DNA from 3 places in the Fictibacillus sp. 7GRE50 genome. Region 2 is predicted to be linked to each of the others. Evidence: riboswitches for the same ligand, from Rfam matches in the RefSeq annotation. Region 2 holds a riboswitch; each other region holds the start of a gene.
The links. Region 2 has a riboswitch for thiamine pyrophosphate ahead of thiT (energy-coupled thiamine transporter ThiT). Riboswitches for the same ligand answer to the same signal wherever they lie in the genome.
Positions count from the first base shown of each region.

Region 1 (10,824 bases), on a different contig from region 2:
GCTTTTGTAATTTCTGTTTGTGCGAGGATTTCCTTGGCGATCTTGGCAGGACTTCCTAGACCTTTAATGATATCTTCGTCTGTTCTTCCACTCTCATAACCCATCTCAAAATATTCTTCGTAATCATCTAAAACTTCTCTTTGTTCACTAGCTCCAAGTGGTTTTATGTTTTTTGCTATTTGCTGTAAAAACTGATTTTTGTCCACATTATTCCTCCTCTAACATTTCGCTTACCCCTTTTGTAAACTGTTTCCATTCATCCACAAGAATTTCTTTCATCTCTATTCCTTTTTCTGTAATCTTATAGTACTTTCTCGGTGGTCCTTCTGTAGATTCCATAAGATAAGTGGAAAAGAGGCCTTCTTTTGTTAATCTTCTAACGAGTGGATAGATCGTACCTTCTGAGATCTCGAATTTTTTGGATATCTCTTCCACTAATTCATAGCCATATCGATCTTTTTGTGAAGTGAGAACTAAAACACATAGTTCAAGAACCCCTTTTTTAAACTGAACGTTCACTAAATACATCACCACTTTACTTAGTACTGTTTATTGCAAGGTACTGTCAAAACAAATATTACCATCTTTATCTTATGAACTCAAGCCTGAATTTGGAAAATTTAAAAGTAGACTATAAAAAGATTTGGCTTTCAAAAGTAAACACCTTATAAAAATTGTGACAATGGAATTCACATCTGGAAATAGAGTGTTAGATTTTATTACACATGAAAGGTTATGGATGTGAGATTAACTTATCCTAATAAATAGAAGGAAGTTCAGTGAATCAAATTTGAAATGAGGTGATTACGTTGTTGCATTCTTCTCATTTTTCATCAGAAGAAAAGCTTATGATTCGTGAACTGAAGAAGAAAATAAGACATGAATCGAATGTAAAAGAAAAAAAGGAACTTGAACGACAGCTCAATAATCTGATCGAGAAAGCTTTTATCAAAAAACAGTTATCACGGCGAAAGGAACTCTGAATTTTTCCGACTCTATAGAACACATTTTCAAAAACTGAATTAACTGTCTTTTTAGCGAGGTAGTGACAGCTCAATGTTGTATGTGTTAAAGTGACACTAGTCTTTTTCAGATGGACATTTTGTTTTGTAGGTTTTTTTAGGGAGTGAACACAACATGAATCAAGACGCAGCATTGAAAAAAGATATTGGGCTTTCCGTAGCCATGTCCATCGTTATTGGAACGGTTATTGGATCAGGGATTTTTATGAAACCTGGAAGTGTGCTTGAGTATACAGGAAATTCCAACCTTGCACTATTAGCTTGGGCACTTGGAGGGTTGATCACGTTAGCTGGCGGATTAACGATCGCTGAAGTGGCAACGCAGATTCCAAAGACAGGTGGTTTGTATGTCTATATGGAAGAAGTATACGGTAAGCTTTGGGGATACTTGAGTGGTTGGGTTCAAACTGTTATTTATGGGCCGGCGGTAATCGGTGCTCTAGGATTATATTTCGGTTCTTTAATGGTACATTTATTCTCGTGGAAAGAATACTTAGGACCTTGGATTGGAATAGGAACTGTACTTTTTCTCACCGTCGTTAATAACTTTGGCACAAAGTATGGAGGTTTTATCCAAAATATATTTACGATAGGAAAACTGGTTCCGATCGTGCTGATCATTGTTTTTGGATTAACACAAGGAAATGAACAGATCTTAAATGCTTCAAGTGGAGCAGTTGTTGAAATATCAATGGGTGCAGCGATTTTAGCGACACTTTTTGCTTATGATGGCTGGTTGATGGTTGGATTCGTAGCAGGTGAGATGAAGGATCCCGGAAAAACGTTACCTAAAGCTATTATTGGTGGAATCTTGGTCGTTATGGCAGCGTATCTGTTAGTTAACATTGCACTGTTTCACATTTTACCTGCTTCAGAAATCGTAAGACTAGGAGAGAATTCTGCATCATCAGCAGCAACGATCCTTTTTGGACCACTAGGCGGGAAACTAATAGCAGTCGGCATCGCGGTATCCATATTTGGTTGTTTGAACGGTAAGATTTTAACCATTCCACGCGTTCCTTTTGCTATGGCAGAAAGAAATCAGCTTCCGATGGCAAAAACGTTCAGCTCAGTCAGTGAAAAATATGGAACTCCTATCGCTGCTACGTATTTGCAAGTAGTGATTGCTATTATGATGATGATTGTTACAGATCCAGATTATCTATCGGAAATGGCTATATTTGCGGTTTACATCTTTTATATATTTGCTTTTTATGCTGTGTTTAAACTGCGTAAACGCAATAAAGACCAAAAGCGAGTCTATAGCGTACCGTTATTTCCAGTCGTTCCTATTTTCGCGATCTTAGGCTCTTTGTATATTGTTGTCGCGACTATACTCAACGACCCTATTGATAGTTTTACGGCAATCTTTATAACTGTTGCTGGACTGCCCGTTTATTACTGGCTAGAGCGTAATAAAAAACAAGACTCTTTATAAAGGAGATCTTGTTTTTTTGCATGATAAAACCCGCCTAAAACAATAGGCGGGTTATTCAAATAATCGTTTATACGCTTAATAGTTCTTTCATTTCACGATAACGTGAAGATAGACTAGCTGGTGATACGCCATACTTTTTAGCCGTTTCTGCTTGAGTTGAAGCGATACCTCTAATGTCTTTTGAGACGAGGTAATCAAGAGCAGCCGCATAGATCTCTTCTTTACGGATAGCAGGCTTACTTTCTGTAATGTACTCGCTCCAAAGCTTTTCTGCTTCTTCAACAACTTCTGTCTCAGCGTTCGCTTTAACGAGTTCAGTTACAGCGTTGTATTTTTCATCTTTCAAATCCGTTGCTTCTTCCGTTTTTTCAACTTTTGACGTTGTTGTAACAGTTGCTGTGTTCTCAGGTTGAGACTGAGGCACACCAGCACTAATATCAATCAAAGAGAGCTGAAGTACAGCAGGGAACTCGCTTCTAAATATTTCGTTCGCATCGCTTTGTGGCTGAATATCTTCTATCGCAGCTTTTAACGGTGGAAGTTCAGTCATAGGCATTTCCACATATCCAACATAAAACTCATGGTTGATGCCGTTTGAAACGAGTGTTCCAAGTAGAGCACTTTCTGTTTTTGGCTTTTCAGCAGCATTGATTGTTACATCATACACAGCTTCTGTCCAAATATCCTGTACGGTAAAGATGAATCCTGTCTTCTGCTCAATTACTTTATAAAGGGATGGTGAAGCTGTTGTCCAACCAGCTAGTATTTCCGCGACTTCTGGTTTAACAGCGTTCTTCACTTTCTCTACATAAAGTTGTACAGGCGTTTTATTATCCTTAATCTCTGAGCAGAAAATTTCCCAACAAACTGCAATATTTGCGTATGTTTGTTCTTGCTCTTTAGCCACAGGGTACTTTTTCACATACTTGGATGTACGTTCAGCTAAATCCTGCTGATAGTTCTCCAAGGCATATTTGATGAGTCCTTCTTGATGGAAGGATACTTCACGTGTTTGCTCTTCTTTATGTAAGCAACATTTTTTATATTTTTTTCCGCTGCCACAATAGCACGGATCATTTCTTCCTATCATTGACATGCTATTCCTCCAGTAAACCACTTACTTATCCTGTACATACTAGCATAAATCGGTTTTTTTTCAAACTACAAATCATCAGACACTATTTTATCACAAAAATGTCTCAGAAAAAATCATTCAATAGGTTGGTTTTTTTGGGAACTGAAACCTTTTTCTTCTAAAAAGCGTCTAAGCGAAAAAGGGGGTATCACGATATGTGGAAAAAATGGAAATTGTGGGTATTTGTTGCTGTACTTCTGTTGAGTGCATGCAGCAGTGAGAGCAGTTCGAAAAGTGATAAAGCTATAGATCAAGATAGTGGTGGGACACAGTCAGAAGCCAAGGTAGAGAGTTCATCAGAAGAGGGAAGTAGGAATGGTGAATCAGATAATGATAAAGCGGAACAGCAACTAAAAAACCAAAGGAAAGTAATTTATAACGCTGAACTCATGATCGCAGTGGATAAATTGCAAAGCTCGATGGAGACTGTTCGAGAAACGGCAGAGAAGACAGGCGGATATATCGTTGAGTCTACTACTAGTATAGGTGAAAAGAATGATGAATCTGGTGTGATGGTTGTTCGTGTGCCGATGAAAAGTTTTCGTGTGTTTTTAGATGATGTTCGAAGTTTAAGTAAAGGAACACCATACGAAAATGTTACTGGAGAAGACGTTACAGAAGAATATGTTGATCTGACTTCACGGTTGAAAGCAAAGCAACAAGTTAGGGAACGTCTTGAGGCTTTTATGAAGGACGCACAGAAGACAGAAGACTTATTAAAGATATCTGGTGACCTAGCTGCCGTACAAGAAGAGATAGAACAGGTAGAAGGGCGCTTAAACTTTTTGAAAAATCAAAGTGATTACTCAACGGTTACGATACAATTTGAAGTGAAAAATTTAAAAGCGCAAGAACTTCAAACAGAAGGGTTAAATACGTGGGCAAAAACGAAGGTGCTTTTTATGGATACGGTGAACTTTTTAATGTCTGCGATTTCATTAATTGTAGTGAGTATTTTAGGATTAGCACCGATTTGGCTGATCGTAATTATTGTGGTTTATGTATGGTGGCGGAGACGAAAAACAGAACAAAAGAAAAAGCCGGAATCACCGACAACTATGTCTTAAGAGATGTGTGTTTAACTTGTCAGTAACTGGGACGTCAGAAACACCCTCTGCAGCACGGATGATCCGTTTGCTGAAAGGGTGTTTTGGCTCTTACGGCACCTTTTAAGTGGTGTGCCGTTTTAAAGCACTAGCTGAGAAACGCTTTGTATTCTGCGCTTAATTTCATAAAACGTTCTTTATCTTTTGTATCCAAGGCAATGTCAATTTCTCTCTCATAATACGCTTTGTAATAATTGTGAAGGGCCTCATCTAATACCATTTGGGCAATAAGGCTGAAGGCAAATGGGTCTCTTTTTTGTTGTTTGTATTGCACCATCTCATTTTGGTTCTTGTTAAAAGAAGTGTTTTTGTCTTTCATCCTGTTTCCCTCCTTAAAATTATCTCCCTATCCAATTAACCTTTTATGTTTCTAGGTTTCTACTAGTATACTGAGCAAGATGCCTAATGACAACCATTTTATTTGAAAATTCTGAAAAAATTTATACATTGTATCTAAAGTGCTATGTTTTCACCACCTTTTGGAAAAAATGTTAATGATTTGTCATTTTTATTTCTGTTTGCTGCTCTTTGTTACAATTGTTTAAATTCTATTTTTTTTATGTTGTAATAGTGTGTTAGTTATTATTTCCCCGTATTTAAAGATGGTTAAACTTTTTGAAACACGTAACCTAAAAATAATTGACATTATTGTTTATGTATGAGTAGGATTGTGTTAACTCAATAATGTCATTTTCGCTAGGGGTGCTTATTTTAAGCTGAGAGAAGGTTATGACCTTCGACCCTTTGAACCTGATCCAGTTCATACTGGCGTAGGGAAGCGGTGTGGATAACAGTTTCCTTTATGAAATGAAATTTTAAGCCACCCGCCAATCAGCGGGTGGCTTTTTTTGCATTAGGAATTAGGAGGTAGATGAATATGGGACAACTGATAAAGGTAAGTAAAGCACTTACGATTGCAGGATCAGATAGTGGCGGTGGTGCAGGTATTCAGGCTGATCTAAAGACGTTTCAAGAATTAGGCGTGTATGGTATGTCGGTCCTTACGGCAGTCACTGCACAGAATACGACAGGCGTTCAAGGCGTATATCCAGTTTCTATAGAAGGTTTAGAAGCTCAGTTAGCGTCTATAGGCAGTGACTTGACGCCGGATGCGATAAAGACTGGAATGCTCTTTTCAGGTGATTATATTGAGAGAACAGCTTATATGATAACTAAATTCGGATGGAAAAACGTAGTGGTCGATCCAGTTATGATCGCAAAAGGTGGGGCAACATTGTTAGGAGAAGAAGCATTACATGCTATGAAAACATGTATGCTACCGCTCGCGAAGATCGTCACACCAAACATTCCTGAAGCTGAAGCATTAACAGGTATAACGATAAACAGCAGCGAGGCTAGAGAAGAGGCGGCAAGAGTTTTGTTTGATTCGGGTGCTGATCATGTTGTAGTAAAAGGCGGACACTTTGGAAACGGTGAATTTGTTTCGGATCTCGTATTTAATGGCATAGAGATGATTGAACTTGTAGAGAAGCGGATTCAAACGAAAAATACTCACGGAACGGGTTGTACGTTTTCAGCAGCATTGGCTGCAGAGCTTGCATACGGGAAAAAGGTCGATAGTGCGATCGTGCATGCTAAGAAATATATACAGACCGCAATTGAACATGGAATCGATGTTGGTTCAGGTCATGGACCGGTCAATCATTTTGCCTATAGGAGGATTGCACATGAACAATACTAGGATACAAGAATGGAAAACGTTTGTTTCACAGATTAGAGCAGAAAAGCCACTCATTCATCATATAACGAATAATGTCACCATGAACTTTCTGGCCAATGGAGTCCTCTCAGCAGGAGGGAGTCCAATGATGGTGCATGACGCATGTGAAGTTGAAGAAGCTGTAGGGGTTGCCGATGCGTTAGTCCTGAACATTGGAACAATAGATGAAGCTTCAGCAAAATCTATGATACTCGCACTTCGTAAAGCATTGTACGCTGAGGTTCCAGTTGTCCTTGATCCAGTAGGAGTAGGTCTATCATCATTCAGGCAAGAGCTCGTAAAGAAGTTGTTGTTTGAATATTCAGAATTTAAGGGGGTCAGACCCCGAACAATTCTGACAATTTGCGGAAATGCTGCTGAAATGCAGTTTCTGGCTGAAGGGGCTTGGGAAGGAAAAGGTGTGGATGGTGATTTGGCGACGTCTGAAGATGATCTGATCAAGCTTGCGGGGGCTGCGGCAAAGCAAACAGGCTGTCTTATCGCCATGACTGGAAGTAAGGATGTTATTTCAGATGGTGAAAAAGCTATCGTGCTTTCTCATGGGGATCCGATGCTTTCTTATGTCACAGGGACAGGATGCTTTGCTACCTCAATGGTAGCTCTATATCAAGCCAACCTGAAAAAAGAAGTCACGAAGGAGACAGTAAACATGCCAGTCTTAGAACGAACCGCATTAGCTATATTAATGCTTACTAAAGCGGCAGAAGAAGCTGTTAAAACTGCTCAAGGACCAGGAAGCTTTCAACAAAATCTTCTTGACCAGCTTTTTCAGTTAGAGACTACCCATGAAATATTTCATGAAACAATCCACTGGCAAGATCACATGTTGAAGGAAGGGGCAAATAGATGAGAACCAAAGCTAAAACACGTTTAGAACAAAATCTATCACTTTATTTTGTAGCTGGAACGATGAACTGCAGTTCACCAGAAGATTTTTATCGTATTCTCTTGCAAGCGATCGAAGGCGGGATTACTGCCTTTCAGTTCCGGGAAAAAGGTGTGAACTGTTTAAGTGGTCAGAATCAGTTAGAAATGGCAAATCGTGCAAAGAAAGTTTGTGAAGAACATGATGTTCTTTTTATCGTGAATGACGATCTAGACTTGATGAAGGCGGTTGATGCAGATGGCCTTCATGTTGGTCAGACAGATGGAAAGCTGGATATCATACGCCGTGAAACAGAAGGTAAACTATTAGGTGTTTCGGCACATACTCTAACTGAGGCAGCCGACGCTATCAAACATGGTGCGGATTATATCGGCGCAGGTCCGATCTATCAAACGTCCACAAAAGCTGATGCGAAGATTCCGGTAGGAGTTGATTTAATCAGAGAACTTCGCAGCAACCAGATAAACGTCCCACTTGTTGGGATCGGTGGAATCACACTTGAAAACGCGAGTAAGGTCATTGAAGCAGGTGCTGATGGTGTTGCAGTTATCTCAGCAATCAGTGGTGCAATAAATCCTACATCCGCTTCCGTTAATCTGCTTCATTCTATCCATCGTGCAAAAGAGAATCGTAAGTGAAGATTTCTGTCCAAAAGATTACTGTAATGGCGATGTTGGTCGCAATTGGGACAATCTGTTCTCATTTGTTTTGGATTCCTGCTGGGGTGGCAAAAGCGTTTCCCGTTCAGCACGCGATCAACGTGATGGCAGGTGTGACACTTGGACCCATTCCGGCAGTTATTATAGCTTTTAGTATCGGCTTGTTGCGTAACTTATTTGGAATCGGTTCATTGCTTGCTTTCCCAGGAGGAATGATCGGGGCATTTGTAGCAGGGTACCTTTATAAAAAGGGAAGAAAGTATGTCTTTGCCGTTATAGGCGAATGGATAGGGACAGGGATCATCGGAGCTATTATAGCAGTGCCAGTAGCTACAGTTTTTCTAGGAACAAAAACTGGCGCATTCTTTTTTGTCACTCCTTTTTTAGTCAGTTCAATTGTGGGTGGAGTAATCGGTTTGTTAGTCATCCGTGTACTTCATAAAAATGTTGCAGCAAAAAACTGGCTAAGATCGAACCAAGAAAAATCTGTATGAAGAAAGGCACCAGATAGGCCTCCACATCGTACACTATGTACTATCAACCGGTGAATAGGGGGCCGATATGATGAAAAAACGTCCAAAACGCTGGGTGTATACAGAAATGGTTCTCATGTTCTTAGGACTACTTTTGGCTATTTATAACGGTAAGACTTGGGAAAGTCCAACTGTATTATTTTCAATCTTGATGGTGATTTTTATTTTTCGTGCAGTAGAGCGAAAAATTTTTAATCAAAAAACGGAATTTTGGTTGAACGCAGGAATGGCCACGGTCTTTTTCATCCTTGGAATCGGACCGTTCGTATAAGGAGTATAAAAAAAGCAGGCTGAAGAGAAGTCAGTCTGTTTTTTTGTTTCTTTCTATAGGCAAACGTATATTTTTTTCAAATCTTTGACAAAATGACGAGTAACGTAATAAAATAATTTTACGTAAAGTTATATTTTTACGTCAGGTCAAATAATGAAGTGAGGTGATGAGAGTGAATAGGAATCAAAGCATGCCAGAGACGTTTATTGTCACAGAACCAGAACAAGCAGCTGCGCTATTGCATCCTGTAAGATCTGAGCTCATAAGTTTGTTAAAGGAGCCGCGTTCTGCGACAGAGCTATCAAAAAGAATGAACGATTCCGCTCAAAAAATGAATTATCATCTTAAAGCACTTGAAAAAGTAGGCCTTGTAGTACGTGCAGGCACAAGGAATGTAAGAAACCTTGTAGAAGTTCTATACGTAAGTGTCGGCCGTTCGTTTTTATTGTCAGATTCACTAGGTCTCTCTGCTGACACGATGAAAAAGCTCCAAGATCAAACCGCTCTTGCTCATGTGTTATCACTCACTGAGAAGATCAAACGAGATGCCATTTCCTTAATGGAGCAGTCGGAAGATGAAGAGATACCAAGCGCAGTGATGGAAATGGAACTAGCACTTTCCAACGTTGAACACCGCAATCATTTTTTGCAGGAATATGCAGATATGCTCACCACTCTCATTCAAAAACACCACAAACCGAACGAAGAGAATGCAAAGATGTACCACGTTTCAATGGCGATGTATCCAAAACCTGAAGGAGGCGGCACAACGTGAATAAGGAGAATAAAAGTACGGTTATCCCAATCAATCGCGAAGCAGCAAGTGATGATACTAACATCATTCCTATGAAAACAGAAGTACAGGTTACAGAAACAGAAACGGTACAGGAACCAGCTAAAATTATTTTTATCACATCAGGATTTGGAAAAATACATGTTACACCAAAAACAAATACAAACCCGATGGCAATCGCAGCCTAACTAGGAGGAAGACAGATGAATCTAATTCCAATGGTAGTAGAATCTACAAATCGCGGAGAGCGGTCTTACGATATTTACTCACGCTTGTTAAAAGATCGAATCATTATGCTGGGGAGCGCGATCGATGATAACGTAGCAAATTCCATCGTTGCTCAATTACTCTTTCTAGCAGCTGAAGATCCTGACAAAGACATCTCCATCTACATCAACTCACCAGGAGGTTCTGTTACTGCGGGGCTAGCGATCTATGACACGATGCAATTCATTAAACCCGATGTTTCGACTATCTGCATCGGCATGGCGGCTTCAATGGGAGCTGTTCTCATGGTAGCTGGTGCAAAAGGCAAGCGTTATGCGCTTCCGAACGCAGAAGTGATGATACACCAGCCGTTAGGTGGAACACAAGGGCAGGCATCAGATATGGCGATTCACGCGAAACGCATCTTACAAACACGCGAGTTGTTGAATAAGATCATTTCTGATCGATCCGGCCAGCCGATTGAAAAGGTGGAAAAAGACACAGACCGTGATTATTTCATGTCTGCAGAGGAAGCATTAAAATACGGGATCATTGATAAAGTGATCGAAAAGATCTAGAAATTGAATAAGAGCAAGGTAAGAAGCCAGCCATGAACCATGGGCTGGCTTCTTGTATGGGGTCAGTCCCCAAACAATTTATTTCCCGTGTTGTTTTGAGATTTTCTTCGCGGGTGTTTGCTTCATTTTGAATGTAAAATACGTGCGATTTCGTTTTGGTCTATCTGAATATGGTAATCTAATGTAAGTTACATAATTTAAAAGTGTATGAGCTTTTAAAGATAAACGAAAGAAGGAATGAAGGATGTCAGCTCCAACAGGCAAGTCGATAGATTCATCTTCTAACCAACAAAAAACGATCTATTCCATTCTTTTTGCCATAAGTTTTGTACATTTATTAAACGATTCCATGCAGGCTGTTATACCAGCTATCTTTCCAATTTTAGAGAAATCAATGAATCTGACTTTTACTCAGCTTGGATGGATTGCTTTTACTTTAAACATCACATCTTCCA
Region 1 covers NZ_JACZDW010000002.1:82,455-93,278, reverse strand. Annotated here, with positions in the region: gene IHV12_RS07520 (HAAS signaling domain-containing protein) at 1-206, opposite strand, end outside; gene IHV12_RS07515 (PadR family transcriptional regulator) at 208-519, opposite strand; gene IHV12_RS07510 (hypothetical protein) at 801-983, shown strand; gene IHV12_RS07505 (APC family permease) at 1,138-2,460, shown strand; gene IHV12_RS07500 (YecA family protein) at 2,528-3,556, opposite strand; gene IHV12_RS07495 (DUF4349 domain-containing protein) at 3,751-4,662, shown strand; gene IHV12_RS07490 (IDEAL domain-containing protein) at 4,790-5,020, opposite strand; TPP riboswitch at 5,390-5,495, shown strand; gene thiD (bifunctional hydroxymethylpyrimidine kinase/phosphomethylpyrimidine kinase) at 5,591-6,403, shown strand; gene thiM (hydroxyethylthiazole kinase) at 6,390-7,292, shown strand; gene thiE (thiamine phosphate synthase) at 7,289-7,966, shown strand; gene thiW (energy coupling factor transporter S component ThiW) at 7,969-8,481, shown strand; gene IHV12_RS07465 (hypothetical protein) at 8,549-8,791, shown strand; gene IHV12_RS07460 (winged helix-turn-helix domain-containing protein) at 8,964-9,566, shown strand; gene IHV12_RS07455 (hypothetical protein) at 9,563-9,772, shown strand; gene clpP (ATP-dependent Clp endopeptidase proteolytic subunit ClpP) at 9,788-10,369, shown strand; gene IHV12_RS07445 (MFS transporter) at 10,614-10,824, shown strand, end outside.
Region 1: another riboswitch for thiamine pyrophosphate. It lies ahead of thiD (bifunctional hydroxymethylpyrimidine kinase/phosphomethylpyrimidine kinase); the one in region 2 lies ahead of thiT (energy-coupled thiamine transporter ThiT).

Region 2 (10,824 bases):
AGTGTAGATAAAGCACTCTTGACAAACATCGTGTACGGAACGATACAAAGAAAAAACACGATTGATTTTTATTTGGATCAATTGTTGAACAAACCGATCAAGAAAAAAGACCGTTGGGTTCTTTCTTTACTGAGGCTATCTCTTTTTCAGATGTTATATTTAGATAGAGTTCCTGATCATGCGATCATTCATGAGGCTGTAGAGATAACGAAAGAACGAGGAAACCAAGGACTTGCCGGTCTCGTAAATGGTATCTTACGTAAACTTCAGCGAGAAGGAACAGAAGCTATGGATAAAATTGCAGGAGAAGGTGCTGATAAAGAAGCTCTTTCATACAGTATGCCTCAATGGTTGTTTGACCGCTGGAGAGATCAGTTCGGACAAGAAGATGCGGAGAAAATGGCACAATCTAACTTATTAGCTTCTCCTGTGACTGCAAGGGTGAACACGAAGAAAAGCAATAGAAAAGACGTTTTGGAGCTTCTATTAGAAGAAGGAATTGTCGCTGAAGAAGGAGAATTGTCTCCTGAAGGTATCATCGTTAAAGAAGGCTATCTACCAGCAACTGATGTTTATAAACAAGGTCTCGTAACGATCCAAGATGAAAGTTCAATGTTAGTGGCACGGGCTGTTGATCCTGTTTCTGGAGAAACGATTCTTGATACTTGCGCCGCACCAGGTGGGAAGTCAACACATATGGCAGAAATGATGCAAGGAGAAGGAAAGGTAGTTTCATTAGACCTTCATTCTCATAAGATTGACTTGATCAAAAGACAAGCAGAACGTCTTGGACTTGAAAATATTGAAGCATCCGTGTTAGATGCACGAAAAGTATCTGATCAGTTTGAATCAGGAACATTTGATAGAGTTCTCGTAGATGCGCCTTGCAGCGGTTTCGGAGTTATTCGTAAAAAGCCTGATCTGAAATGGTCTAAAACAGAAGAAGATGTGACAAGATTGACGAACATTCAAAGAGATATTTTGCATGCTGCTTCAGATATGGTCAAAGATGGCGGACTGCTCGTATACAGTACGTGTACAGTTGATAAAGAAGAAAACGATAACGTTGCAGATTGGTTCTTATCAAACCATCCAGAATTCGAGTGGGATTCCCAATTTGCGGAAAAAATGCCGAATAACATAAAATCCTATATAATAGATGGTAGATCAGATATTCAGATCATGCCTCATTATTTTAATAGTGACGGATTCTATATAGCAGCATACAGAAAAAAGACAACAGGTGGTGAGAAACATGCTTAAACCTTTAACAGAGAAACAAACAAAACCAAATATTAAACCTTCTATCTTTTCTTTAGAACTTCATGAGTTAGAAGCGTGGCTTACTGATATAAGAGAACCAAAGTTCAGAGGAAAACAGATCTTTGAATGGCTGTATAAAAAACGTGTGTCTTCTTTTGAGGAAATGACGAACCTTCCTTTAGGTCTTCGTGAAAAGCTCGAGAAAGACTTTTATATCAAACCATTAAAAGAAGTCGTACGTCAGGAGTCTTCGGACGGCACGATTAAGTTTTTATTCGAGCTTCAAGACGGTTATTCGATCGAAACGGTTCTTATGAGACATGAATATGGAAATAGTATTTGTGTAACAACTCAAGTAGGATGCCGCCTAGGTTGTACGTTCTGTGCTTCCACACTAGGCGGACTTAAACGTAATCTTCTAGCTGGTGAGATCGTCGCTCAAGTGCTTCAAGTTCAACGCGCGCTAGATGAAACAGAAGAAAGAGTAAGTTCAGTAGTTGTTATGGGTATCGGTGAGCCTTTTGATAACTATGAAGGGCTCATGTCGTTTCTGAAGATTATTAACCACGATCAAGGCCTTAATATCGGAGCTCGCCATATTACGATCTCCACGAGTGGTGTTGTACCTTACATCTACAAGTTTGCGGACGAAGGCATGCAGATCAATTTTGCAATCTCCCTGCATGCGGCGAACACAGAGACGAGAAGCCGATTGATGCCAGTAAACAGAATGTATCCGTTAAACGAATTGATGGATTCTATTCGTTATTACATTAAAAAGACGGGACGCCGTGTGACGTTTGAATATGGATTGTTCGGTAAAGTTAACGATTCCGTAGAACACGCGAACGAGCTAGCAGACTTAATCAAAGATATTAAGTGTCACGTAAATCTTATCCCAGTAAACTATGTACCAGAAAGAGACTATGTCCGAACACCGAAAACACAAATTTTCAAGTTCTTAGAGACGTTAACCTCCAGAGGCATTAATGCCACCATCAGAAGAGAACAAGGACATGACATTGATGCTGCATGCGGTCAGCTGCGTGCGAAGGAACGTAAAGAAGAGACGAGGTGACGGGAAGATGCAAATTGCCTTTCAAACAGACGTTGGAATGGTAAGGAAGCATAATGAAGACAGCGGGGAAGTGTTCACAAAGGGTGAACACTTTCTTGCAGTTATCGCAGATGGAATGGGTGGACATAAAGCAGGAGATATCGCTAGCCAAGAAGCCCTTAAAGTGATGAAAGATGCATGGTCTCAATTTGAAGAAAACATGGAAAACGTGAAAGAATGGATCCAGAACGTTTTGAAAGATACGAATAAACATATTTTTGATTTTTCTCAGGAGAATCCTGAAACTAGAGGTATGGGAACTACGGTTGTGGCTGCTTTAGGTACGAATAAAGAAATTACAGTCGCGCATATCGGTGACAGCCGATGTTATCTGTATTCGAATGGGGAACTGAAAAGAGTAACGGATGATCATTCACTAGTCCAAGAACTAGTGAAATCTGGTCAGATTACAGAGGATGAGGCAGAGATTCATCCAAGAAGAAACATGATCATGAAAGCTGTCGGTACTGATGAAACCGTAGAAGCTGAGTTTAATACGATCACTTGGCACAATGGTGACTATCTTTTGCTTTGTTCGGACGGTCTATCAGATAAAGTATCTTCTAAACGTCTTCAAGAAGTGTTTGAAGATCAAATGGAATCCGTTACCGAGAAGGTAGAACGATTGATCACTTGGGCAAAAGATGCCGGTGGAGAAGATAACATTACTGCTATCCTTATACAGAACAGTTCTGACACAGAAACAAAAGGGGAAGCAATAACATGATAGGAAAAAGAGTCAGTGGCCGCTACAAGCTTTTAGAAGTTATCGGTGACGGCGGAATGGCCATCGTTTATAGAGCAAAAGATTTAATATTAGATAGAGATGTAGCAGTAAAGGTACTACGATCTGAGTTTAATAAGGACGAAGATTTCATCAGACGATTTAAAAGAGAAGCTGAATCAGCAACGAGTCTTAACCATCCGAACATTGTGAGTATCTATGATGTTGGAGAAGATGAAGAGATCTATTTTATCGTGATGGAATATGTGCAGGGAAAAACACTAAAGCAATACATAAAAGAACATGGCAAAATCTCGGTAGAAGAATCTCTGCATATTATGAAGCAGATCGTTTCAGGTATGGCAGTCGCTCATGATCATGGAATCATTCATCGCGATATTAAACCGCATAATATATTAATTACTGATAACGGTACAGCAAAGTTAACAGACTTTGGAATTGCGCTCGCTATTACTTCAGCAACGATCACGCATACAAACTCTATTCTTGGATCTGTTCACTACTTTTCGCCTGAACAAGCAAGAGGCGGTATCGCGAACGCAAAATCTGATATCTATTCTTTCGGAGCAGTACTCTATGAAATGGTTACAGGGAGAGTTCCGTTCGTTGGAGATTCGCCGGTGTCGGTTGCGTTAAAACATCTCCAAGAAAACGTGATCGAACCACGAAGATTGAATCCTGAAATCCCACAGAGTGTGGAGAATATTGTTTTAAAGTCGTTGGCGAAAAATCCCTTAAAAAGATATGACAGTGCTGATGAACTGTTGAGGGATATGAGTTCAGCGTTAGATCCAGACCGTATGTATGAACAAAAGTGGAACGAAGAAAACGAGGAAGATGAGAAAACAAAGTACATTCCTCCTATAGTCGTGCCACCAATCGAAACACCTGTGAAGAAAGCAGAAGAAGAAAGAGAAAAAGAAAAAGAGAAAAAGCCCGAAAAACCTAAGAAGAAAAGAAACTGGTGGCTTATTTTACTTATATCACTTCTTTTGTTAGGCGGTGCGGGAATAGCTGCTTTCACGATGATGCCTTCTATCTTTTATGTTGAAGAAGTCAGTGTTCCAGATGTAGCGGGAGAAGAATATGTAGATGCTTTTGATAGCTTGAGAGCCGAAGGACTTGAAGTGAAAAGGCAGGAAGTATTTGATCCCGAGATTGAAGAAGGTCTTGTAGTAAGGCAGGATCCATCTCCAGGAACAAAAGTAAAACAGCAAGCAATCGTTACGTTATTCGTATCAAAAGGACCTGAAAAGGAAAATATGCCTGATGTAGAAGGCTATAATATAGAAGATGCGAAAGAACGTTTGAAAGAAGATGGCTTCTCACAAATCAATATCGACTATGAAGAATCAGACACTGAGCCAGAAGGTACGGTACTCGAACAAAGTCCAGATCGTGATGAAAAAGTAACACCTGCAGAAACTGAAGTTACACTAACGGTTAGTTCTGGAACACCAACTGTTCAAGTTGAAAACTTAATAGGTGCGACAGAACAAGATGTAAATACGTTTGCTGAGAATGCTGGTCTTACCGTTGAATTTTCAAAAGAGTTTTCTGATACGGTCGAAAAAGGAAGAGTGATCTCGCAAAATCCATCTCCTTTTACGCAAGTAGAAAAAGGAGCAACGATCTCTGTCGTTCTTTCTGATGGCCCAGAAGAATCAGAAGAGCCTCCTGCTGAAGAGGAACCACCCGCCGAAGACCGTACAGTGACAAAGGATATCGAAGTTAAGCTAGATAAGAAGGACAGAAGAGAACCAGTTACAGTAAGAATTGTATATTCCGATAAAAACGCTTCAAATGAAGTTTTTGTTGAAGAACAGATTACAGACAAAAAGAAATATCAGCTGCCTCTGACGATCGCTGAGGGAGGTTCTGCTTCTTACGTTGTATATATCAACGGAAAAGAAGAGGAATCGGAGACGATAAATTATGATGATGCCAAAAGTGCTAACGCAAGAATGAGTAATGATAATAATGATGATGAGGAAGGGGACGATGGTGATTAAGCATGCCTGAAGGAAGAATTGTTAAAGCGCTCGCTGGTTTTTATTACGTTAAGGAAAATGGTAAGGCCGAAGTTTTCCAATGCAGAGGAAGAGGTAATTTTCGCAAAAAGAAAGTAAATCCATTGGTAGGGGACTGGGTAGAATACGAGTCAAGCAACATTACAGATGGATACATTCTTGATGTGAAGGAACGCAAAAACGAGCTAGTTCGTCCTCCTATCGCGAACGTGGACCAAGCCATTCTAGTTTTTTCAGCTACTGAACCGGATTTTAGCACGCTTTTATTAGATCGCTTCCTTGTTCATATTGAAGCGAACGATATCTTACCTGTTATTTGTATCTCAAAAATGGATCTTATACAGAAACCTGAAGAGATCGAGGAAATCAACCATTATATAGAGGCGTACAAAACATTAGGTTATGAAGTCATTCCAACTTCGACGAAAACAGATGATAGTCTTGAAATGTTCTATCCACTTTTCAAAGATAAAGTTACCGTTTTTGCAGGGCAGTCTGGAGTTGGTAAATCTTCCCTTTTGAATGCGATCAATCCAGAGCTTATGCTTGAGACAAATGAGATTTCAAGCCATTTAGGCCGAGGGAAGCACACGACTCGTCATGTGGAACTCATTCTCTTTGGTAATGGCTTAGTTGCTGACACGCCTGGGTTCAGCTCGCTAGATTTCTTAAATATTGAAGCGGAAGACTTATCGATGTACTTCCCAGAAATGGACGAGCTTCGGGGCGATTGCAAATTTAGAGGGTGCTCACATACGTCTGAACCGAAATGTGCAGTTAAAAAAGGGGTAGAGGACGGAGTCGTTCCAAAGTTCCGCTACGACCATTACGTAAGTTTTTTACAAGAAATTAAAGATCAAAAACGGAGGTACTGATGATTAAAATAGCTCCATCTATTCTGTCGGCTGACTTCTCAAGGTTAGGCGATGATATAAAAGCAGTAGAAGAAGCGGGTGCGGATTATATTCATGTTGATGTGATGGATGGCCATTTCGTACCAAACATCACGATCGGACCACTTGTTGTTCAAGCGATCCGACCTGTTACAAAACTTCCGTTAGATGTACATCTCATGATTGAAAATCCAGATCGATACATTGAAGAATTTGCAAAAGCAGGTGCTGATATTATTTCTGTGCATGTTGAAGCATCACCTCATCTACATCGAACGGTTCAACTTATTAAACAACAAGGTGTAAAAGCGGGTGTGGTGATTAATCCAGCAACACCAGTCGATTCTATCAAACACATAATACAAGATGTTGACCTTGTGTTGTTAATGACTGTTAATCCTGGGTTTGGTGGACAAGCATTCATAGAGAGCGTAGTGCCCAAGATCAAAGAGGTGTCCGATCTCGTACAAACACAAGGATTGAACGTTGAGATTGAAGTTGATGGCGGTGTAAATCCAGAAACAGCTCGTCTTTGTGTGGAAGCTGGTGCGAATGTATTAGTTGCTGGTTCTGCCATTTATGGGAAGAAAGATTTAAAGGATGCAATAAAAGCCATTCGTGGTGTATAATTGATTAAAGAAAATTAAATAAGCAACCACAGGGGGAGTCCTTTAAAGGGCTGAGAGGGGAGTGTTCTCCCGACCCTTTGAACCTGAAGCTGGATCATACCTGCGTAGGGATGTGGAGTCGTATGACTTTTTGAATGTAAATCTAAAAAGCAACCGAGCTCACATGCCGGTTGCTTTTTTTGTTTTTCTGTTAGCATAGAAAATAGGGGGTTATCATGTATGAAAGCAAACAACATATCATTATTAACAGAAATCGCTATCATGTCTGCTTTATCATTGATTTTAGGTTTAATTAAATTTGCTGGTCCTTGGCCACAAGGTGGTTCTGTTTCGTTAGAGATGGTTCCAATCTTTTTAATGGCTTTTAGAAGAGGGCTAAAGGCAGGGGTGCTTACAGGCTTAGCTGTAGGACTGCTTCAGCTTCTTGTGAATCCTTATGTTATTCATCCAGCACAGATGATCTTAGACTATCCGTTAGCGTTCGCTCTAGCGGGCGTTGCGGGGGCATTTGCACCGTCTATCACTCAAGGTGCCAGCAAGAGAACGTTCTTGATGGTTATAGGAATTTTCGTAGGTTGCTTGTTAAGAACGATCTCACATGTATTATCAGGGGTTATATTCTTTAGTGATCTAGCAGAAGAGATGAACATATGGCTCTATTCGTTCTTATACAACGGATCGTTCATGGTCGTTATTTTCGGGATTACTGCTCTAGTCGTTATACTACTAACAAACACAGCTCCTAAACTACTGCACGCTGCTCATAACGGTCGCCATCAAGCAGCATGAAGATAAGCATAGTTGCAGGAGGTCCGGAGCATTTGATTCCTGATTTGAAGGCATATGATCTATCATCGGATCATATTTGGATCGGTGTCGATAGAGGAACCCTCTTTTTATTGAGAAATGATATCTTTCCACAGTATGCATTTGGTGATTTTGATTCTGTTTCAGATGATGAGAGAAGAAGTATAATGAACTCTTCGATAAAAGTGAATCAATACCGATCAGAAAAAGATTCCACTGACATGGAGATTGCACTAGAGTGGGCGTTGAAACAGAATCCAGAACAAATACTCATATTCGGTGCGACTGGTGGAAGGTTAGATCACGAACTGATGAACATCCAACTTTTATTTAAAAGTCGGAGTAATCATGCAGATGTAAGGATAAAGGATACAAGGAATGAGATCTCACTTCATCTACCTGGATGTTATGAAATTGAGCAAGATCACAGATACTCATATATCTCATTTCTGGCTCAAAGTGAAGAAGTGACAGGCATCACCTTAGAGGGATTTAAATACCCGTTAAACCAAGCTAAACTTCAGGCTGGTTCATCGTTATGTGTTTCCAATGAGCTTGTAAATAAAAGTGGTACTTATTCTTTTGACTCCGGCATAATATTGATGGTAAAGAGCCGTGATTAAAAAATCACGGAATACAGGCCCCAAAGCACCTTTTTATAAAAAGGGGAATAAAGTATTTATTGTTTAGCTCTTATCATTTTTTATGGGCCTGGAGGAGGGGTAAGATGAAATTTTATACCATTAAACTTCCTAAATTTTTGGGAGGCTTCGTACGTGCCGTCTTAGGTTCTTTCAAAAAAGGATAACAAACAAAAAAAGCGCCTGTGCGCTTTTTTTGTTTGTTTTTTATGAGTGGTTCTATGAAAGCAGTTCTTTCCGCTCCAGATTGGATGATTTACTGTCCAGTTTAAAGAAAATACTGTCCGCTTTCAGCTTTTTACTGTCGACTTTTTTTAAAATACTGTCCACTTGGATCTATTTTGGTCTTCAAAGAGCTTTTTGGGCAAAGAAAAAAACAGCAGCGGTTGCTGCTGTTTTTATTTATACACGTTCAACTTTGCCAGATTTAAGGGCACGAGCAGATACGTATACGCGTTTAGGCTTTCCGTCCACAAGAATACGAACCTTTTGGACGTTAGCTCCCCAGCTTTTCTTTGATTTGTTCATTGCGTGAGAACGCTTGTTACCAGTTTTAGGTCCTTTTCCAGTAATAAAACATTTACGAGCCATGTAGGTGAACCTCCTTTACAGCAAAAAAGCTTTGCATCAATTCAATCGTATGTTAAATACTAAATAATATTAGCATGACTTCAGTAGCAATGCAACATATTCGTAAAAGGTTTTCAAGTAAATTTCCTTGACAATACTATTTACATAGTGTGAAATGTAGTAGTCCTTTCAAAATAGGCTGATGTATAGTAAAATATTTGTTAGCCATTTAACAAATTAAAGGGGGATATAAGCATGTCCATTGAAATGAAAACAACCTATGGTCAAATTGATATTTCTAATGAAGTAATTGCCACTATAGCCGGTGGAGCAGCAATTGATTGTTACGGAATTGTTGGCATGGCATCAAGGAAGCAATTAAAGGATGGAATAACTGAACTTTTAGGACGTGAAAATTTCTCCCGAGGGATCGTTGTTCGACAAGAAGAGGATGAAGTACATATTGACATGTACATCATCGTTAGTTATGGAACAAAGATTTCTGAAGTGGCTCATAACGTTCAGAACAAAGTGAAATATACCCTGGATCAAATGCTTGGTTTGGCGGTTGACTCAGTCAATATCTACGTTCAGGGTGTCAGGGTGACAACCCCTTAGTTAGGAGGAAGTTTTGTGTCTTTAAAAGTATTAGATGGAAAAAAGTTTTCAAAAATGGTACTCGAGGGTGCTTCAAACTTAACACGGAATGCAGCAATGGTCGACGCACTTAATGTTTTCCCTGTACCAGATGGTGATACAGGAACGAACATGAACTTAACGATTACTTCTGGTGCAAAAGAAGTAGAAAAAAACACGTCTAGTCAAATTGGCGCTGTTGCCAGTGCTTTTGCTAAAGGCTTATTAATGGGAGCGCGTGGAAACTCTGGTGTTATTCTTTCACAGTTATTTAGAGGATTCTCTAAATCAATCGAAGGAAAAGAGACGATTAACGCTGCTGAATTTGCCAATGCATTTGATAAAGGTGTAGAAACTGCTTATAAAGCAGTTATGAAACCAGTAGAAGGTACGATTTTAACTGTAGCTAAAGACGCTGCAAAAAAAGCAGTTAAAGAAGCTAAAAAATCAGACGATATTCTATACATTATGAAAGAGCTTGTTAAAGAATCGAAAGCTTCCTTAAACCGTACTCCTGATCTACTTCCGGTTCTAAAAGAAGTTGGCGTTGTTGATTCTGGTGGACAAGGGTTAGTCACTGTTTATGAAGGGTTTTTAGCTGTACTTGAAGGCAAAGAGCTGCCGAAAGTATCTGTTAACGCTCCTTCGATGGGTGAACTTGTTAACGCCGAGCATCATAAAGCACAGATGCACATGAAGACGGAAGATATCCATTTCGGATATTGTACAGAATTTATGGTAAGGTTCGAAGAAAAAAAGATCAAAAACAATCCATTCGATGAGATCAACTTCCGTAATGAGTTAAGTCAACATGGTGATTCTTTGCTTGTTGTAGCTGATGAGGACGTTGTAAAAGTTCACATCCATACGGAGCAACCTGGTAATATGCTAACACTTGCGCATCGTTACGGAAGCTTGATCAACATCAAGATCGAAAACATGCGTGAGCAGCACTCAGCGATTCTAGAGAGCGAGAATGAAGTGATTCCTTCATACTCACAATCTACTCCTACTCCTGAGAAGAAAAAGGAATATGGTATCGTTACAGTTGCTATGGGTGAAGGCATCGAAGAGATGTTTTCATCAATGGGTGCATCAGTTATCCAAGGTGGACAAACGATGAACCCAAGTACTGAGGATATCGTAAAAGCAATTTCTGAGGTTAACGCAGAGAAAGTGTTCATCCTTCCGAATAACAGCAATATCATCATGGCATCTGAACAAGCTGCAAGTGTTGTTGATGAAGAAGTTGTGATCATCCGCACAAAAACAGTGCCACAAGGTATCGCTTCTATATTAGCTTTCAATCCTTCTGCTGATATGGCAGAGAACGAAAAGAAGATGAACGAAGCCATTACTTCTGTTAAGTCAGGCCAAGTTACTTATGCAGTTCGTGATACATCTATCGATGGTGTTGAAATTGCTAAAGGTGACTTTATGGGAATCTCAGAAGGAAAAATTCTAACTTCTAAGACAGACAAACAAGAAGTAAC
Region 2 covers NZ_JACZDW010000003.1:439,996-450,819, reverse strand. Annotated here, with positions in the region: gene rsmB (16S rRNA (cytosine(967)-C(5))-methyltransferase RsmB) at 1-1,263, shown strand, start outside; gene rlmN (23S rRNA (adenine(2503)-C(2))-methyltransferase RlmN) at 1,256-2,341, shown strand; gene IHV12_RS13470 (Stp1/IreP family PP2C-type Ser/Thr phosphatase) at 2,349-3,107, shown strand; gene pknB (Stk1 family PASTA domain-containing Ser/Thr kinase) at 3,104-5,137, shown strand; gene rsgA (ribosome small subunit-dependent GTPase A) at 5,140-6,030, shown strand; gene rpe (ribulose-phosphate 3-epimerase) at 6,030-6,677, shown strand; TPP riboswitch at 6,699-6,805, shown strand; gene thiT (energy-coupled thiamine transporter ThiT) at 6,897-7,466, shown strand; gene IHV12_RS13445 (thiamine diphosphokinase) at 7,463-8,107, shown strand; gene spoVM (stage V sporulation protein SpoVM) at 8,212-8,292, shown strand; gene rpmB (50S ribosomal protein L28) at 8,528-8,716, opposite strand; gene IHV12_RS13430 (Asp23/Gls24 family envelope stress response protein) at 8,951-9,313, shown strand; gene IHV12_RS13425 (DAK2 domain-containing protein) at 9,329-10,824, shown strand, end outside.

Region 3 (10,824 bases), on a different contig from region 2:
GTTCAAGAGACAGATTTAGCTGGTCACAAACAAGATGTTAACTGGTATAAGGATGTTTTGGAAGTGTCAGATCAATTTATCGGAGAGTTTATTGAAGAGATGGATGAAGAGGATGTTCTTTTGATCACAGGCGATCACGGAAACGATCCGACTATCGGACATTCCAATCATACAAGAGAACAAACACCACTTCTTGTGGTTGGAAAAAAGATAAACCCCGTTAATCTTGGTGTGAGAAGTACGATGGCTGATATTGCTGCCACCATGGCAGAACTGGCAGGTGTACCTCAGCCTGAATATGGTACAAGTTTTTTAAAAGAAGTAATGAGAGCTTAACAGATTCCTAACTAAAATACAGGAGGACTTAAGATGAGAAAAACGTTATCAGTTATGATGTTTATCACTCTTTGCTTTGTAACTTTATTAGGAAACATGAATGTAGGTCATGCACAGCCAAAAGCTACTAAACTTTCTTATGGAACACCTGAACGAGTTGGAATGGATGGAGAAAAGTTGTCAGAAGTAGATCTAGCAGTGAAAAAAGCCATCTCCGACGGAATTACACCAGGCGCCACTTAATTGATTGCAAAAGACGGTAAAATTGTAAAAGAAAAAGCGTACGGATATGCACAAAAGTATGACATGGGAGAGTTATTGGACAAGCCTAATCCTATGAAAAAAGACACGATGTTTGATCTTGCCTCTGTCACAAAAGTGATGGGCACAACTCAAGGGATCATGAAACTCGTAAGTGAAGGCAAACTGTCTGTCGATGATAAAGTTACAGAATATATTCCTGAGTTTGGGGCAAACGGGAAAGAACATGTTACGGTTGCAGATCTATTAACACACACATCTGGACTGACCCCTTGGTATCCAACCTATCTTTTTGTTCAAACACCTGAAGGAGTGCTTGATTACATTAATCAGCTGCCTCTAGAATATGAAACAGGTACAAACAGAAGATACAGTGATTTTAGCTTTATGACACTAGGATTTATCATAGAAAAAATAACAGGCCAACAGCTTGATGTGTATCTTGAATCTGAAATCTATGAGCCTCTTAAAATGAAGCATACGATGTTTACTCCTGACTATGTAAACAAGAAGAAAATAGCGGCTACTTCCTGGGGTAATCCTTATGAATATAAAATGATTGATGATCCAGATTTCGGTTATGATGTGGAAGAGAGTCCAGATTTATTTGTTGGATGGAGAGACTACACGCTGATTGGTGAAGTAAACGACGGCAACAGTTTCTATGGCAATGGCGGAGTTGCAGGACATGCCGGCCTCTTTTCAACAGCTAAAGACCTTGCGAAGTTAGGACAGCTTATGCTCAATGGCGGTTCATACGGGAAAACGGAGTTATATGACGAAAAAGTTATAGAAGATTTTACTTCGGAACAAGCATTTGGACAAGGCTATGGCTGGGAAAGACAGAAGAACTGGTACATGGGTGACCTATACTCTGACAAAGCATTCGGACATACCGGGTTTACAGGAACACAAGTTATTTTCGATCCGGAATACAACTTGCAGATTATCCTATTAACTAATAAACAAAACAACGGACCAAAACCGAATGGATCTTACCATAGTACTGGACCTTTATCTAAAGAGATTGCGAATATTGTTTATGAGTCCATTACAAAATAGAAAAAATAAAGAGCTGCCAACATTGGCGGCTCTTTAACTTTCTCTGTATAATCTATCAGCTCTTCGAACACTCAATATTAATATGACGAATGAAAAGACAATGGTTGAGATCCAAAAACTGTTGTTTTTAGACGCGATAAGGATCGCCAATACGTTCAATATGATTGCTAGACTAAAGCCGGTTACTGTCATCTTATCTTTTAATACTACCCAGTTCATTACTTACCTCCTTTTTCTTAACTGCTAGCTATATATTAACATATTTTTCCTTTCTAACTCGAAATTAATGTCTCCATAAAAAAACGAGTAAGCACTCTCTGCGATACTCGTTTTACTTCTTCTTTAGTTTCGATACCTTTCCAAAATCTGTTCGGTCAAGCTTTCCATATTTTTGTTTTCTCTTTTAGCCTCGGCATATCTCTCATAATCCTCAGCAGAAACCTCCAACAAAAAACTCTTCGGAAAGATATAAGGCTTTCCTTGATCCTGTTCGTCCAAGTTGTTCAACACTTCTAGCTCGTCTTCGTTTTCCTTGTTGCGTGCAGGATCATATACAAACATCTTTCCATACTCTTCTTCTACACTTTTGTTCACATTGATAAAATACTTCATTCACACAACACTCCTGTTTTTTGATTATGTAACTGTTATTCCCTAGACACGTTGTCATCAGACATATAAAGGCACAAAAAGGGAAGATAACCTATAAAAATTGTACAAGCACGACTCGTCATATTTCGAACTTTGTCCCGATATGATGTAGAGAGAGCCTGACAAGCACAGGCTTATCAAGCGGAAAGGGAGTTGGAAGTTATGAAAACTGCAGGTTCTTGGTCTCATTCGTTAAAATTTCTTTTGTTCAGTGCAGTTGGTATTTTCATGTTCTTCATTCCGATCACAGTGAAAGGAAAGTCATCGATCCCACTCGATCATCTTGTAACATGGGTGAGAGATACAGCGGGTGAAGCTGTACCGCTTTATGCATTGCTCGTCATATTGCTCGGTGCTGTTTATCCGTTCTACAAAAAAACGTGGAACAAAGACCGAGTCATGACCACCTTCTCATTGCTAAAAGTTGTGGGACTCGTTGCAGCTGTCCTACTTTACTTTGAATGGGGTCCGAGCTGGTTAAGCGATCCGAACATGGGACCGTTCTTATTTGAGAAACTCGTGATCCCTGTTGGGTTGCTCGTTCCACTCGGCGCTGTCTTCCTTGCCTTTATTGTAGGATATGGTCTGATGGAGTTTATTGGGGTGCTCGTGCAAAAGATCATGAGACCTATCTGGAAAACGCCGGGCAGGTCAGCGGTTGATGCCGTCGCTTCATTTGTCGGCAGTTATTCGATCGGTCTACTCATCACGAACCGCGTGTTTAAAGAAGGAAAGTATACGGTGAAAGAAGCAGCTATCATTGCAACTGGTTTCTCTACCGTTTCTGCAACGTTCATGATCATTGTGGCAAAAACGCTAGGTCTGATGGAAATGTGGAACACCTACTTCTGGACGACGCTTGTGGTAACTTTCTTAGTAACGGCAATCACAGTGAGACTTCGTCCGTTAAGCAGAATGGATGATACGTATTCTGGTGGGGAAGGTCAGCCGGAAGAAGAGGTGAATGAGAAATACTTGCAAACGGCTTGGCGAAACGCGATGGATTCATCTCAGAACGCCCCTGCATTCTTGACTAACATTTGGTCTAATTTAAGAGATGGCTTTCTGATGGCGATGAGTATATTGCCTTCCATTATGAGTGTCGGTTTAATCGCCCTTTTGTTGGCAGAATACACGCCTGTCTTTGACTGGCTGGGTTACGTTTTCTACCCGATCACATGGGCGCTGCAGCTTCCCGACGCTATGCTTGCGGCAAAAGCGGCTTCCATCGGGGTTGCTGAAATGTTCCTGCCTGCACTCTTAGTAGCGGAAGCGGCGCTTGTCACGAAATTCGTAATCGGTGTCGTATCCGTAGCTTCCATTCTGTTTTTCTCAGCTAGTATTCCTTGTGTACTCTCAACAGAAATCCCAATCAGTGTTCCAAAACTACTAGTTATCTGGTTCCAACGCACGGTGTTGGCATTGATTATAGCGACTCCGCTAGCTTATTTATTCCTATAAATACTTTTACTGGTTGTTATGAAAGCCCTTTATCGATAGAATAGTAGTATATAAAAATTAAATAGTCATTACCACTAGGGGTGCCTTTGTTAAGGCTGAGATTAGAGTGAACTTTAAGACCCTTGGAACCTGATTTGGTTAGAACCAGCGTAGGGAAGTGGTGTGTGGATCAGATACTTCGCTATAAATTCTTAAAACTGTGAAACCACCTCTTTGCTGCATAAAGGAGGTGTTTTTTTATTGTGGAAAAACAGCTTCATGTAATTACTACGGGAAGGCAAAGTGATGAAGAGTTGGTTAAGATAGCGATACTCATTCATCCGTACATCACGGCGCTGCATGTACGAGAAAAAACAAAGTCTGCCAAAGAAGTCAGTCATCTTATCGAACGTCTGCAGAAAGCTGGAGTGCCTCCCTCTAAAATTATCGCAAATGATCGGGTGGATGTAGCGCTTTGTACAGGTGTAAAAGGTGTTCAGCTGACACACCACAGTTTAGATGTGTCACAAGTGCGAAGAGCTCTGCCTGAAATGCTGATCGGCTGCTCTGTTCATTCTGTTTCAGAAGCACAGGATGCTGAACAAAACGGCGCCGACTTCATCATGTATGGTCATATTTTTAAAACGGACTCCAAACGTGGTGCAGAGCCAAGAGGGTTAGATCAGCTTCAACGTGTGGTAGATCAAATCACAATTCCGGTCATCGCGATCGGAGGCATTACACCAGAAAACGTACGGAATGTCATCGGAACAGGTGCATCTGGAATCGCCGTGATGTCAGGCATTTTAGAAGCAAAATCACCACTACAAGCGGTGAAGCTGTATAAACAACAACTGGAGGTGTGGGATGCGCACAACGTATGATGCCATCATTATTGGAGGCGGCGTGATCGGCTGTTCCATCGCCTATGAGCTTTGTAAACGAAACAAACGTGTGCTGCTTCTTGAAAAAGAAACAATTGGGAGCAGGGCTTCAAGTGCTGCAGCTGGCATGCTCGGTGCAGAGATGGAGTTTGAGACCGATCATCCACTCTATCTGCTCGCAAAAGAGAGTCGGAATGCCTTCACCCCTTTATCACAGGAGCTTTTCGATGTTTGTGGGATAGACATCGAACTGATCCAGAAGGGGATTTATGAACTCGCGTTTACAGAGGAAGAAGCGGATGATTTAAAAAGAGAAGCGGCCAAGCGTCGAGATCAAGATGAAGAGGTTTTCTGGCTTTCAGCTGAAGAACTGATCATAAAAGAACCCGCATTATCCTCACTTGTAAAGGGAGCTCTCTATTTTGAAAAAGATGCTCAAGTGTCACCTGTTAAGCTTACTCGCGCCCTTTATCAGTCCGCAAAAATTCTCGGTGCCGAGATAAAAGAGCGTACGGAAGTGGTTGAGCTTCTCCAAACCAACAACAGAGTGACAGGTGTCGTAACAACGAAGGAAACGTTTCATGCTGATTCCGTCATAGTAGCTTGTGGGGTGTGGAGCTCGGAGATAGAGCCTTCACTAAAAATGGTGCCTGTAAAAGGGGAATGTCTTTCTTTTAAAACACAGCGTCCACTACTCACAGGTACGGTAAAATACAAAAACTGTTACCTCGTTCCAAAGCGAGAAAACCAAATTTTTGTTGGCGCGACAAGTACACCACACGTCTTTGATGAAGAGGTAACATTTTCAGGTCTCTTTGAATTGATGGAGAAGGCGAAACAGATCGTTCCTGAACTAAGTGGTGCTCATTTTGAAAAAGCATGGGGAGGCATCAGGCCACAAACGCTATCCGGTCAACCCTATATCGGTCCTTCTCCACATAAAGAGGGGCTCATTCTTGCAACGGGGCACTATCGAAACGGCATTCTGCTTTCCGCTATAACTGGAAAAAGGATTGCCGACCATATTGAAAGCGAGGTATATCAATCGTGAAACTTATGATAAATGGAGAAGCGGTCAAGGTGCCAAACTCTTTAGAGTCAATCACAGATCTGCTGAAGCACCTTAACTTACATGACCAAGTGGTGATTGCGGAAGTAAACGAAGAGATCATCAATAATCAAAAACAAAGTGAAACTCAAATAAAAGAAAACGACAAAATCGAACTTGTTCGATTTGTTGGCGGAGGTTGATTGTATGTTAAACATTGGACACTATTCCTTTTCATCTCGATTACTTTTAGGTACAGGCAAATACCCGGACTTTAAAACACAAAAAGAAGCGGTAGAAGCTTCTGGTTCTGAGATTTTGACGTTTGCAGTTCGTAGAATGAACATCTTTGAAGAAAGCCAACCAAACTTTTTAGAGATGCTTGATCTGAAAAAATACACATTGTTACCGAACACAGCAGGTGCGAAAACGGCAGCAGAAGCAGTACGCATTGCAAAACTGGCGAAAGCATCAGGATTATGTGATATGGTAAAAGTAGAAGTCATCGGATGCGACAAAACGCTGTTGCCGGATCCAGTGGAAACGCTTAAAGCCACAGAAGAGCTATTAAAAGAAGGGTTCATCGTGCTTCCTTATACGTCAGATGATGTGGTCCTTGCTAGACGATTAGAAGAGCTTGGTTCACATGCGATCATGCCTGCGGCTTCTCCGATCGGTTCCGGGCAAGGAATCATCAACCCGCTTTATTTGAAATTCATTATCGAACAAACGAAGGTTCCGGTTATTGTTGATGCAGGGATCGGCAGTGCGAGTGACGCGATGATTGCGATGGAGCTTGGAGCAGACGGTGTGCTGTTAAATACTGCCGTAGCGGGTGCGAAGGATCCTGTAAAGATGGCCCTTGCAATGAAAATGGCGGTAGAAGCCGGGAAGCTAGGGTATGAAGCGGGAAGAATCCCGAGAAAAGAAACGGCAACAGCGAGCAGTCCTTTAGAAGGGTTGAGTGTGAAGTGAATGAACGTTATTCAAGACAGGAATTATTTAGCCCGATCGGTATAGAGGGGCAAGCAAAAATACGGACAAAAAGCGTGCTGATCGTTGGCGCAGGCGCTCTTGGTGCAGGAAACGCTGAAGCTCTTACTCGTGCAGGTGTGAAACGGATTGTTATCGTCGACCGCGATTATGTAGATTGGACGAACCTTCAGCGTCAGCAGCTCTATTCGGAAGAAGATGCGAGAAAACAGCTGCCAAAAGTAGTCGCTGCAAAAAATAGATTGAACCAAATTAATTCAGAAGTCGATATTCAGGCACATGTGATGGACATGGGGATTGAGGAAGCAGAAGAACTGATCTCGGGTATCGATCTGATCATGGATGCGACCGATAATTTTGAGACGCGTTTGTTGATCAACGATTTGGCTCAGAAATATGAGGTTCCGTGGATTTACGGGGCGTGTGTTGGAAGCTACGGCATTTCTTACACGATTTTACCTGGAGATGGACCGTGTTTGAACTGTTTGCTCGATAAGATTCCGGCGAACGGACAAACATGCGATACAGCAGGAATTATCTCTCCAGCTGTACAGATGGTCACCGCTTATCAAACAGCCGAGGCGTTAAAGATTTTAGTAGAAGACTATGTATCCATCAGGAAAAAAATCGTAACATTCGATACGTGGACCAATCAGCACGTTCAATTAGGGATGGGAAAAGCGAAGAAGGTAGATTGTCCATCTTGCGGAGCTAACCCAACATATCCTTATTTAGAAAAAGGCGCTGCGTTAAAAACAGCTGTTCTTTGCGGTCGGGATACTGTTCAAATCCGTCCCGCTCATACGATCGAGATTGATTTAGAAAAGATGGAGAAAAGATTATTGCCACATGGTGACGTTCGCTGTAATCCTTATTTACTGGAGCTTCAAAGTGGCAATCACCGCCTCGTTCTTTTTAAAGATGGACGGGCACTTGTTCATGGAACGAAGAATACGGCAGAAGCGAAATCTCTGTATCATAGATTTATAGGGTAAGAATTTTTATAATGAAGTATAGGAGGTGATTTGATTTATGGAGTTTTTTGATCTGCTGTATCAAACGGACGCATTAGTTTTATCCATTAGTATCGCACTAACGTTCATTATAGCTAAGCAGCTTTCGGTCGTTCATCGATCTCTTGTTCATAGATCAAATCACCATGTGAAGCAGGACAGGCTATGTTACGAGAAGAGAATGACCGACTCTCACCTCGTTCAAAACTATTGCTTCATTCGAGACGAGATCGCACGGACAATGTTTAGAAAAGAAACGCCAGATGATAAAGAAGGGCACGTTTACTCCTTGTTTGCTTAGATTTTTTAAAAAACAAGGAGGAACAAATTTGAAGAAATATATATCCATTCTTTCATTGCTAGCGATTTTTCTATTATCCGGGTGCAATAACACACCGATTACAGCAGAAAGCCCAGGTGTGTGGAACCATTTTTTCATCTACCCGTTTTCAAAGCTCATTCAATATGTGGCGTATCTGTTTAACGATAGCTATGGGATTGCGATCATCCTCTTGACGATTGTGATACGATTCCTGATCATGCCGTTAACGTTAAAACAAACGAAAAATCAGGAAAAGATGAAGGAAATTCAGCCGGAGATTCAACAGCTTCGTGAAAAACACACAGGCAAAGATCGAGAATCTCAAATGAAATTACAGAATGAACTGATGGCTGTTTATAAAAAACATGAAGTCAACCCGTTATCGATGGGTTGTTTACCGCTATTGATTCAGATGCCGATTTTGTTTGCGTTTTATTATGCAATCATCAAAACGAAAGAGATCGCATTGCACAACTTCCTTTGGTTTAACTTAGGCACAGCAGATCCTCTGCATCTGCTTCCGGTGTTAGCGGCTTTAACAACGTTTATCCAATATAAAATGAGTACAACAGAGCTCGCTGCTTCAAATCCGCAAATCAAAATGATGGGTTATGTGATGCCGATCATTATCTTATTCTCGGCATGGAAGCTTGCTGCCGTTCTGCCTCTTTATTGGATGGTCGGGAATGTGTTTTTAACGATTCAAAATGTGGTGCTGCAGAAACGGAAGAAGAAAGCAGCTTCTGCTAGTTTGTAATAAGAAAACGACCAGATTTTTTTAATCTCTGGTCGTTTTTTATGTTCGTATGATGCACCCTTTATGCCGCGTGTTTTTTGCGCAATCTTTTGTTCCGAATCTCTTCAACAGCACCAGATCCTAAGAGGACACCTGTGATGATAAGCAGAAATCCGAAAACATGCTGAAACAAGATCTGTTCACCTAAAAAGAGATACGCACCCACAAGAGCGAAAAATGGATTCAGGTTAATAAAGATGGAAGCTTCTGATGCTCCGATTTTACCGATGGCCTCATTATAGAGCATATGACCGACTGCTGTCGCAATACAAGCTGAAGCGAAATAGATCAGCCATAGCGAAACGGTCGAATTCTCAACAACTCCTGCAAATCCTTGTGGCTCTTCGATCAATCCGATTACGATCAGGAACAGTGAACCGATCACCATCATGTAGCCGGTCATGAGTCGTGGATCTAACGTGTGCGCCACGCGCTTGATTAGGATAAAACTTACAGCTTGCGTGAGAACAGATAATAAAATGTATCCATCACCGAACGAGATCCCTGCTACCTGACTGTTTCCTTCTAAAACGATGAATGCAACACCTGAGAACCCGAGAAGAAGTCCGATCGATTTTAAGAGCGTAAGAGGTGTTCCTAAAAACGAGATGGCAAGAATAGTCGTTAGAAGTGGCGACATTCCCATGATCAACCCGCCGTTCGTGGCTGTTGTTTCGGTTAAGCCGATGGATAGAAAATAATGATGCGCAACAACATTAAAGATGGACGCTAGAAAGACATACCAAAACTCTTTTTTTGTAAGCCAGCGAACTTTTTTTATTATAGAGAGAAGCAGAAATACGGTTAAGCCCGCAGTTAGAACACGAATTCCAGTGATTGTAACAGGCAAAAAGTTCGTAACCAAAATTTTCGTCGCGGTTACGTTTAACCCCCACACCACCATCACTAGGAATAAAATCACATACGTCCGATACGCTTTCATTATGTCATCTTCTTTCTTCTGCTTTTTACTTCATAAAGTAAAGTATTTCAATGATTTTAATTTCCATTGTACAGCATTCAAAGTGGATTTACAGGTAAAAAGCTTACAAATTTTAGATTGAGGCGAAATGACCATATCTACTTTAAAAGGTAGTCTGCTATAGTGGGAGAAAAAGATTTTGAAGTTGTTGATAAAGGGTCTGTCAGGCTACATATTGTCGAATCGCCTTTATTTTTGATTTTAGACTTAATTGGGAGCTGTTTAGACTTAATGCGTGGCTGATTAGACTTAATCTGCTATGAAAACGACCTTATTGAACCCCCAAACGACTTAATCTCAAAAAAAGAGGTGAACCTCACCATGCAAAGAGTTAACCCGTATGTACTTTTAGTGATCGCAAACTTAATATGGGGCGGGAATTTTGTGATTGGACGTGCGATAGCGAGCAGTTTACCGCCAGTAACACTCTCTTTTTTGCGATGGTGTACCGCATTTCTCATTTTTCTTCCGTTCGCAGTCCCATTTTTACGAAAAGAATGGCCGATGCTAAAAAAACACTGGCAAGTCGTCCTTATCTTATCGATCACTGGGATCACGGGCTTTAACACGCTTTTATACATTGCCCTGCACTATACGACGTCAATAAATGCATCCATCGTTAACACATCAACACCGATTCTGCTCTTCCTATTGTCGTTTGTTTTTCTCAAAGAGAAGCTTAACACCAAACAAATGGCAGGAGCGTTACTTTCACTCGTTGGACTTCTATTTATTATCTCAAAAGGCTCAATCACCGTTTTACTGCAGCTGTCGTTTAATAAAGGTGACTTGATCGTGATTGGGGCTGTTATCTGCTGGAGTATTTATTCGCTTCTTATTCGAAGATATGCGGGGATTCTCCCTACATACAGCACGTTTGTTGTAACGGCATTTCTTGGCATCCTCATCTTGCTGCCATTTTCAATAGTAGAGATGCAAACTAAAGAAATTGTATGGTCATTAGCTACTATCGCAACCATTCTTTATACGGGAATCTTTGCATCGATCGTTGCGTTCATGTCCTGGAATACAGCGG
Region 3 covers NZ_JACZDW010000001.1:1,103,839-1,114,662, reverse strand. Annotated here, with positions in the region: gene IHV12_RS05440 (phosphopentomutase) at 1-336, shown strand, start outside; gene IHV12_RS05435 (hypothetical protein) at 370-579, shown strand; gene IHV12_RS05430 (serine hydrolase) at 580-1,659, shown strand; gene IHV12_RS05425 (hypothetical protein) at 1,693-1,878, opposite strand; gene IHV12_RS05420 (hypothetical protein) at 2,002-2,271, opposite strand; gene IHV12_RS05415 (YjiH family protein) at 2,473-3,771, shown strand; TPP riboswitch at 3,838-3,944, shown strand; gene tenI (thiazole tautomerase TenI) at 4,014-4,634, shown strand; gene thiO (glycine oxidase ThiO) at 4,618-5,685, shown strand; gene thiS (sulfur carrier protein ThiS) at 5,691-5,885, shown strand; gene IHV12_RS05395 (thiazole synthase) at 5,890-6,657, shown strand; gene IHV12_RS05390 (MoeB/ThiF family adenylyltransferase) at 6,654-7,670, shown strand; gene IHV12_RS05385 (hypothetical protein) at 7,708-7,989, shown strand; gene yidC (membrane protein insertase YidC) at 8,018-8,767, shown strand; gene IHV12_RS05375 (DMT family transporter) at 8,829-9,749, opposite strand; gene IHV12_RS05370 (DMT family transporter) at 10,110-10,824, shown strand, end outside.
Region 3: another riboswitch for thiamine pyrophosphate. It lies ahead of tenI (thiazole tautomerase TenI); the one in region 2 lies ahead of thiT (energy-coupled thiamine transporter ThiT).